Regions from separate parts of the Salmonella sp. FC25216 genome, predicted to be linked through region 1. Evidence: predicted binding sites of a transcription regulator. Region 1 holds the regulator's gene; each other region holds the start of a gene.
The links. Region 1 encodes LexA, which represses DNA repair genes until DNA is damaged. Its sites were predicted from a motif close to TNCTGTATGTACATACAGNA; they were not measured.

Region 1 (3,284 bases):
GGCGGCAATATGCGGCGGAACCAGTCCCTGATGGTACAGCACATAAGAAAGGAGCAAATAGTCCATATGGCTGCGGTGACAGGGCACATAGACGATTTCATGCCCGTCGTGCGCCAGTTGGCGTACGCGCTCGGCGTTATGCACGTTAATCCCCTGGTAAAGCCGGTTCCAGGTAAACCCCAAAATCCTGTCGGTCAAACGAATCATCTCGTAAGAGAAGTTCGCCGCGATCTCTTCCATCAGCGCAATGGCGTTTTGCTGCGCTTTTTCATGAGAGATTTTCTTACTGCGCGCTTCGTCTTCTACCGCGCGGGCGATAGCTTTCGAGGCCAGCAGTTTGTTAAATAGATCCTGACGGGCGGGCAGGCGTGGGCCAACAGCCGCCAGGCGCTGGCGAGCAAAGTGCATACGCGCCACGCGCGCCAGTTTCTGTGCGATGATTTTATCGGTGCCGTGTTCATCAGCCATGCGACGTAATGAGACGGACGGCGAGAATCGGACAAAGCTATCGCGACCCAGCCAGGAGATGGCAAAAAATTTCTGTACGCCGTTCATCATACGTAGAGGCGGGTTCTCTTCTCCCTTTTCACGACCCGGCGCGCGGCCAAACATCACGGAAACGGGCACCATCTGCACGTCCAAAGCCGGATTACTACGATGCAGATCGAGATAATCGTGAAAAAGTTTCACCGACTCTTCTTTTGGCGTGTAATACGTAAAGACGCGCGGTCCGCCGTGAATAAATACATAGCGCGGCAACAGCGCGCCGTCGATCTCCAGCGGCTCCAGCGGATCCGGGAGATCGTGCGCCAGACATTGAGCGCGCAGCGTCAGTAAGTCCGCTTTTGAGTTGTATGGCAAGACATACATAATGGGACGAGAAGTATCGAGTCCCAATTCCTGAGCGGGTTCCGCCGGAATAGACTTGCTTTTTACCAGTATGCTTAATGGTAAATTCAGTAATTTGTAGTAAATTCGTGGCCAGCCGGACATAAACGATGTAAAGCCTCTGGTTAATAATGCAAATGCGCTGCAAGGATATCAGAAAGTTTAGCGAATTTCTGTTGTATCCCGTCATACTTCGCGCTGCGTTACGGTAGTCCGAATCGTGCGGGGCAACCGTATAATGTCATTGACGTTAATAATGTAAAAAGGTTCTTTTGATGGCCAATAATACCACTGGATTTACCAGAATTATCAAAGCGGCAGGGTATTCCTGGAAAGGATTTCGCGCCGCATGGACTCACGAAGCTGCGTTTCGCCAGGAAAGCCTCGCGGTATTGCTGGGCGTCGTCATCGCCTGCTGGCTGGATGTGGATGCGATTACCCGTGTGTTATTGATAGGTTCCGTTTTACTTATCATGATTGTTGAAATCCTCAACAGCGCTATTGAAGCGGTCGTTGATCGCATTGGTTCTGAATACCATGAGCTTTCCGGCCGCGCGAAAGATATGGGATCGGCTGCGGTACTGCTGTCTATTTTCGTTGCCCTGATGACCTGGGGCATCCTGTTATGGTCACATTTTCGATAAAGGTTCCAAATTTTATAAATCTCTTGTTTTTTGCGCCGTTTGTGGTTCCAAAATCACCTTTAACTGTATATACTCACAGCATGACTGTATATACACCCAGGGGGCGGAATGAAAGCGTTAACGGCCAGGCAACAAGAGGTGTTTGATCTCATTCGGGATCACATCAGCCAGACAGGTATGCCACCGACGCGTGCGGAAATCGCGCAGCGTTTGGGGTTCCGTTCCCCAAACGCTGCGGAAGAACACCTTAAAGCGCTGGCGCGCAAAGGGGTGCTTGAAATCGTTTCCGGCGCATCGCGAGGCATCCGTCTGTTACAGGAAGAAGAGGACGGATTACCGCTTGTCGGGCGTGTCGCGGCGGGCGAGCCGCTTCTGGCGCAGCAGCATATTGAAGGCCATTATCAGGTCGATCCTTCTTTATTCAAACCCAGCGCCGATTTCCTGCTGCGCGTGAGCGGTATGTCGATGAAAGACATCGGTATTATGGATGGGGATTTGCTGGCGGTACATAAAACGCAGGACGTGCGCAATGGCCAGGTGGTTGTCGCTCGCATTGACGATGAAGTGACAGTAAAACGCCTGAAAAAGCAGGGCAATAAAGTGGAGCTGCTGCCGGAAAACAGCGAGTTTACACCGATAGTGGTGGATCTGCGCGAGCAAAGCTTTACGATTGAAGGGCTGGCGGTAGGTGTTATTCGCAACGGGGAATGGTTGTAATCTCTTAATCTCCTTGTACGCCGCCATCCGGCAATCTTGTCCTGATGGCGCTGTGCTTATCAGGCCTACGGGAATGCAGTTGCTGAAATGATTAATTTGTAGGCCGGATAAGGTGTTACGCTGCCATCCGGCAATGAGCACGTTTCGTTTAACTCCTTGTCAGGCTTTTCTCCATGCCGTTTTTTACCTCTTCTGATAAAGCTCTCTGGCGTCTTGCGTTGCCGATGATTTTTTCTAACATCACCGTTCCCTTACTGGGACTGGTCGATACGGCGGTGATTGGTCATCTGGACAGCCCGGTTTATCTGGGCGGTGTGGCGGTGGGAGCGACTGCCACCAGCTTTCTTTTCATGCTGCTGCTATTTCTACGTATGAGTACTACTGGGCTAACGGCGCAGGCATTTGGCGCCAAAAATCCACTGGCGTTAGCCCGGGCGCTCATTCAGCCGTTGTTACTGGCGCTGGGCGCTGGCGTGATGATTGTGCTATTTCGCACGCCGCTTATCGAGCTGGCTTTACATATTGTCGGCGGGAACGACGCTGTCCTGGTACAGGCGAGACAATTCCTTGAAATTCGTTGGCTAAGCGCTCCCGCGTCACTGGCGAATCTGGTGCTGCTCGGTTGGCTGTTAGGCGTCCAGTATGCGCGGGCACCCGTTATCTTGTTGGTCGTGGGCAATATCCTCAACATCACGCTCGACCTGTGGCTGGTGATGGGGCTTCATATGAACGTGCAGGGTGCCGCCCTGGCGACGGTCATCGCAGAATATGCCACGTTACTGATCGGCTTCATGATGGTGCGTAAAGTTCTCCATCTCCGCGGCGTGTCGCTGGATATGCTAAAACAGGCCTGGCGCGGCAACGTGCGCCGTCTTTTGGCGCTCAATCGCGATATCATGCTGCGCTCATTGCTCCTTCAGCTTTGTTTTGGCGCAATCACGGTGTCAGGCGCGCGGCTGGGCAGCGATATTATCGCGGTAAATGCAGTACTGATGACATTACTCACCTTTACGGCCTATGCGCTGGACGGCTTTG
Region 2 (3,284 bases), on a different contig from region 1:
AGTGACTGCCCTGGATCTTTCGCTGCCGATGCTGCAACAGGCGCGCGATCGTAAGGCGGCGCATCACTATTTGCTGGCGGATATCGAAGCGATTCCCCATGACGCCGGCATTTTTGACCTGGCCTGGAGCAACCTGGCGGTCCAGTGGTGCGGTGATTTACGCGACGCGTTGAGCGAGTTGTACCGGGTCGTACGGCCCGGCGGCGTGGTGGCATTTACCACGTTGTGCCAGGGATCGTTGCCGGAACTGCGTCAGGCATGGCAGGCCGTCGATAATCGCGCTCACGCGAATAGCTTTTTGCCGGAAGAGGCAATTGACCACGCGCTGCGCGGCTGGCGGGCGTATCGTCATACTCAGGCGATGACATTGTGGTTTGAGGATGCCCTGAGCGCGATGCGCTCGCTCAAAGGAATTGGCGCCACTCATCTTCATGAAGGGCGGGAGTCTGATGTGTTAACCCGCGCCCGGCTTAGAAAAATTCAGTTGGCATGGCCGCAGCGGCAGGGGAAATATCCGCTGACGTACCATCTTTTTATGGGAGTGATTGAACGTGACTAAACGCTATTTCGTCACCGGTACTGATACCGAAGTCGGTAAAACGGTCGCCAGTTGCGCCTTATTGCAGGCCGCAACGCAGTTAGGTTATCAAACCGTAGGCTATAAGCCCGTCGCTTCCGGCAGCGAAATGACAACCGACGGGCTACGCAATAGCGATGCGTTGGCCTTGCAGCGTAACAGCAGCCTGCCGCAACCTTATTCTGCTATCAATCCTTATACTTTTGCCGAGCCTACCTCTCCCCACATCGTTAGCGCCGACGAAGGCCGGACGATAGAGGCGGTGGTGTTATCACGTGGATTGCGAACGCTGGAGGCGCAGGCAGATTGGGTGTTGACAGAAGGGGCAGGCGGCTGGTTTACGCCGCTCTCTGCCACACTGACGTTTGCCGACTGGGTACAGGCGGAGCGGTTGCCGGTGATTCTGGTCGTTGGCGTCAAGCTGGGCTGTATTAATCACGCCATGCTGACGACGCTGGCGGTAAAACAGGCCGGGTTGCCGCTTGCCGGATGGATAGCCAACGACGTACAGCCGCCGGGCGCGCGTCATGGTGAATATCTCGCTACGCTTCGCCGCGTCATACCGGCCCCGCTATTAGGGGAAATTCCGTGGCTGGGCGTTTCCCCCTCTCAGGCTGCAACAGGACAGTATCTTGATCTTAGCCCCCTGGAGCGGGCATAACCTCGCTTAAAAACCGCCTTCTTGCAGGATCAGACGATCCTGCTGTTCTTTCGCCAGACCCTCCTGGCTTCATCCTGATAAAAATGTGCAAAATGTGAGCGTGTACGCATCAGTTTTTCCCGCTACGTTAGCCAATAATCAGCCAAAAATAGCGATAATTTTTTTTTATCGCCCGGCGAAAACGTCCGGCGCTGATTTTGCCAGGCGGCAGGGGATACGGGCTGGAAGCAGTTATCCACTATTCCTGTGGATAACCTTGTGTATTAGAGTTAGAAAACACAACGTAAGCGAGAGGCGACGCGGCCTGCGACTAAATTGGCGCGAAAGACGGCTTGAGAAAATATCCCTTTTTAGACAGCGAGTTATATAAAATCAATGGTTGTAAAGGAAGGGGGAGGCATTGACATAAAACTTTCATCATACGTCTTGACAAATGTTAAAAAAGACTCTGGTCTGGGGATAACCGCATGCTGCTGGAATTTTATTCCGCGACTGTCTACATTTTGCCTCGCGACGGCGTGGGTTATTTGCCGATAGCCACTATACATTAAAGTGTTACTGTTTTTTCATCCAGTATTTTTTATTGGCAATATTCACCGCCAGGAGTAAAATTATACACCTGCCCGCTCACACCTTCAGGTAGCCGCCCATGAGTAAACCGTTCAAACTGAATTCCGCTTTTAAACCTTCTGGCGATCAGCCGGACGCTATACGTCGCCTGGAAGAGGGACTGGAGGACGGGCTGGCGCATCAGACGCTATTGGGCGTAACCGGCTCCGGGAAGACATTCACCATTGCCAACGTCATTGCTGACTTGCAGCGGCCAACGATGGTGCTTGCGCCCAATAAAACCCTGGCGGCGCAGCTCTACGGCGAAATGAAAGAGTTTTTCCCGGAAAACGCGGTGGAGTATTTCGTCTCCTACTATGACTACTATCAGCCGGAAGCGTATGTGCCAAGTTCGGATACGTTTATCGAAAAAGACGCTTCGGTAAACGAACATATTGAGCAAATGCGGTTGTCGGCAACGAAAGCTCTGCTTGAGCGACGCGATGTCGTGGTGGTGGCTTCCGTGTCCGCTATTTACGGGCTGGGCGATCCGGATCTCTATCTGAAAATGATGCTGCATCTGACGGTCGGAATGCTGATTGACCAGCGTGCAATTTTGCGTCGGCTGGCGGAATTGCAATACACCCGTAACGATCAAGCTTTTCAGCGCGGCACCTTTCGCGTGCGCGGCGAAGTGATCGACATCTTCCCGGCTGAATCTGACGACATTGCGCTACGCGTTGAGCTGTTTGATGAAGAAGTGGAACGTCTGTCGCTGTTTGACCCGTTAACCGGGCAGGTAGAGTCAACGGTGCCACGTTATACCATCTATCCCAAAACTCACTACGTGACGCCGCGCGAGCGTATTCTGCAGGCGATGGAAGAGATAAAAGATGAGCTGGCGGACAGGCGTAAGGTCCTGTTGGCGAATAATAAGCTGCTTGAAGAGCAGCGATTAAGCCAGCGCACGCAGTTCGATTTAGAGATGATGAACGAGCTGGGCTACTGCTCAGGCATTGAAAACTATTCCCGCTTCCTGTCGGGTCGTGGGCCGGGCGAACCGCCGCCAACCTTGTTCGATTATCTGCCCGCCGATGGACTGCTGGTAGTGGATGAGTCCCACGTCACGATCCCGCAGATAGGCGGCATGTATCGCGGCGACCGGGCGCGCAAAGAGACGCTGGTCGAGTATGGCTTCCGTCTGCCTTCGGCGTTGGATAACCGTCCGCTGAAGTTTGAAGAGTTTGAAGCCTTGGCGCCGCAAACCATCTATGTTTCCGCCACGCCTGGCAACTATGAGCTGGAGAAATCTGGTGATGAGGTGGTGGATCAGGTCGTGCGACCGACCGGGCTGTTGGACCCGATCATTGAAGTGCGTCCGGTGGCAACCCAGGTGGACGATCTGCTTTCCGAAATCCGTCAACGTGCGGTCATTAATGAACGCGTCCTTGTCACTACGCTCACCAAACGGATGGCGGAAGATTTGACCGAATATCT
Region 3 (3,284 bases), on a different contig from region 1:
TCACCGCCAGGGGTGTTAGACTTAGTGTCTGCACGCCATACCATACCACCCAGACGGGTATAAACGTCCAGATCGTCAGTGATTGGGTAACCCAGTTTAGCGGTCAACTGAACGCCCTGAGCTTTGTAAGCGCCATTGATGTTGTCGCCTTTGTACGGCATACGGCCTAACCAGTCGTAGCCCATTTCAAAGCCAACGTACGGATTAACCTGGTAACCACCAAAAGCACCTGCGCCCAGTTGGTTTTCATGGGTCGGGCCATTGTTAGGAATGAAGCCAGTGTCATGGTACTGAGACCAGCCCAGTTTAGCACCAGTGTACCAGGTGTTATCTTTCGGAGCGGCCTGCGCTACGGTAGCGAAACCAGCCAGTGCCACTGCAATCGCGATAGCTGTCTTTTTCATTTTTTGCGCCTCGTTATCATCCAAAATACGCCATGAATATCTCCAACGAGATAACACGGTTAAATCCTTCACCGGGGGACCTGCTCAATAGTTACTCTACCGATATCTACGGCTTATGCCGAGCACCCCTGGCGATGTAAAGTCTACAACGTAGTTGGAAACTTACAAGTGTGAACTCCGTCAGACATGTGAAAAAAACATGACGAACATACACATCATTTAACACTTTTAGATGATAAATCGTACAGCAAAAATCGCGGAAACCGCTTCTGACAAGCTTTCTCGTAAAAAAAACGTTAGCACTCAAAGGAGATGCAATCGCGTAAAAAAAATTCCAGGATAAATCCTAATTTTACTTAATGATACAAATTAGAGTGAATTTTTAGCCCGGAATGCTGTCTCCTGGGTAAAGCGTGCGCACGTACAGGGCGCATGATAAACCCTACCGCATTGCCTACATTTGCTGCTTCAACCAGGCTGGCATGCTCTTCTTCCGTAAGTTCTTCCGCCAGCCAGCCAATCACTACACTGTAATTTCCTGTACGCAGAGCGCGAATCATTGCCTCCAGCGTATGACGAGGCGCAAGCTGACTAATTTGCATCACTTTCGTTAATGGCAAACCTGCAGACTGTACCCATTCACGGCTGAGTTTTTGCTGCGGCGTGAGCCAGAGCTGCCAACGTGATTGTTGGCCTAACTGCCGGAGTAAAGGCAAAAGCAGGAGTTGCGCCATCATGGGCTGGTCTTCGTGGTAGACAACTTCACTGACCAGCCCTGCGGCGGCATTTTCCGTAGCGGCACGCGCAGTGTTGTGGGGAGTGGTAGAAAATGACGAAGAACGATTTGCATAACCTGAAGTGTACATAATCAATCCAGCCCTGTGAGTTACTGTATATCCATACAGTACCCCTGTAGCGATGAAAGATCAACTCTATTTTCGGAAACTGTCTCGCAATTTTTATTCTTAGTGACGTCAAAAATAAAAATCATCTTGCTCGCGGAGTATAAGTTGCCTATTTTCGTCATTAACGGATCTGTTATTACAAATCATTCTTTTACTTTATGATTTAAAAGGAATTTTATGAGAGCACTCTCTTATGACAGGATCTATAAATCGCAAGAATATTTGGCCTCTCTGGGGACGATCCAGTATCGATCCTTATTCGGCAGCTATAGTCTGACCGTGGAAGATACCGTCTTTGCGATGGTGGCTAACGGCGAGCTTTATCTCCGCGCCTGTGAGCAAAGCGTACCCTATTGTGTGAAGCATCCTCCCGTCTGGCTCACATTTATGAAGTGTGGACGCCCTGTTATGCTCAACTATTATCGGGTGGATGAAAGCCTGTGGCGCGATCAGCAGCAACTGGTACGTTTATCGAAGTATTCTCTTGACGCGGCAATGAAGGAAAAACACAGCCGTATTTTACAGCACAGGCTCAAAGATCTCCCCAATATGACCTTCCATCTGGAAACATTGCTCAATGAGTCAGGGATAAAGGACGAGAATATGTTACGCGTACTGGGTGCAAAAATGTGCTGGCTAAGGTTGCGACAAAGTAATCCTTTGCTGACGGTAAAAGTTCTGTATGCGTTAGAAGGCGCAATTGTTGGCGTACATGAAGCGGCGCTCCCGGCGAGTCGTCGCCAGGAGCTTGCCGATTGGGCTCATTCGCTTACGGCTGGGTAATGGATGTAGAAGACGGCGGTGAAATTTGCCGTTGTAAGCGCCCGATTTCGGGTAGTAAGGCAATGAGCAAACCAATTTGTTGAACAACCAGAGGTTCTTTGCTGTCCGGACGTGTTTCCAGCGACTGAACTCGCTGCTTTAAATCCTCCAGCGCCTGGTGTACTCGCTGTTCGTCTTCAGGTTGATGATGAAGCGCATCATCAACGTAGCAGACCGCGTCATCCAGAAGCCCCAGCACATCCGGATTACTGAGCTTTTCGCGGTGCGCGCCGAGGGCGGAAATATAGCTGGTAAAAGTATGATTGAGGCAAAGCAGCCTGAACGCCGCTTCCCGGGTTTCGGCCTTGACGTCGGGTTCGCTTGACATATTAGAAACCACGGATGCCAGTTCCGCATCGCGGTTGTGCGCGTCGCGCCTGGCAATGCGATAGGTCAGGCGGTTGTCCCGGCCCTGGTGATATTGCTCAAGGATCGCATCAAGGTAGCGGCAATTCGCATCGGTGGCGCGCTGGAGTACCCGGGGAAGATTGCGAAAGCGCCAGTCCGGCCAAATAAAGCTGACCGCAGCCCAGGCGATAGCGCAGCCAATCAACGTGTCGATGACGCGCGGTAACGCTACCTCAAAGCCTTCGCCCAAGAGGTTAAAGCAGAGTAATACCAGCAGAGTGATGAACATCGTCGCATGGGCATACTGTACATTACGGAATGCAAAGAAAAGCACGCCGGTAATCACCAGCAGAACTAACTGTCCTTCAAGCGAAGGAACAAACCATAAAATCGGCAGGCCGATAGCAACGCCTACCAACGTACCGATAATCCTGAGCGCAAGGCGATGGCGGGTCGCGTTATAGTTAGGCTGACAAACGAACAGGCTGGTGAGTAATATCCAGTACCCGTGGCGCATCCCGGTAATTTGAATGAGAGCATAACCCACGCACAATACCAGCGACATGCGTACTGCATGGCGAAAGAGAGCGGACTCTGGGGTAAAATTACGGCTCAGACGCAGCCAGATGTCGCTAAACCCGTGCAGGCTATCATCAGCCAACTGGTTTTCTGACTCATTGCGCGGCATTGCCTGGGCCTGCTCCGACTCGATCGTCGCCAGTTGCGCGTCAATGGCGCGCAGGTTGGTTAATAAGAACCCAAGCGTATTCAACAGTTCCAAAGAAGCGCCGCTGGCGCGCATACG

Region 2: the regulator LexA is predicted to act here: its motif matches at 1,795-1,814, upstream of uvrB (excinuclease ABC subunit UvrB).
Region 3: the regulator LexA is predicted to act here: its motif matches at 1,292-1,311, upstream of sulA (SOS-induced cell division inhibitor SulA).

Annotation. Positions count from the first base shown of each region.
Region 1 is NZ_JBDGON010000001.1:698,368-701,651, reverse strand. Features, by position in the region: gene plsB (glycerol-3-phosphate 1-O-acyltransferase PlsB) at 1-993, opposite strand, end outside; gene AC3G3F_RS03215 (diacylglycerol kinase) at 1,164-1,532, shown strand; gene lexA (transcriptional repressor LexA) at 1,641-2,249, shown strand; gene dinF (MATE family efflux transporter DinF) at 2,423-3,284, shown strand, end outside.
Region 2 is NZ_JBDGON010000005.1:70,780-74,063, forward strand. Features, by position in the region: gene bioC (malonyl-ACP O-methyltransferase BioC) at 1-559, shown strand, start outside; gene bioD (dethiobiotin synthase) at 552-1,238, shown strand; gene uvrB (excinuclease ABC subunit UvrB) at 1,888-3,284, shown strand, end outside.
Region 3 is NZ_JBDGON010000005.1:266,725-270,008, forward strand. Features, by position in the region: gene ompA (porin OmpA) at 1-404, opposite strand, end outside; gene sulA (SOS-induced cell division inhibitor SulA) at 761-1,270, opposite strand; gene AC3G3F_RS12525 (TfoX/Sxy family DNA transformation protein) at 1,487-2,092, shown strand; gene yccS (YccS family putative transporter) at 2,079-3,284, opposite strand, start outside.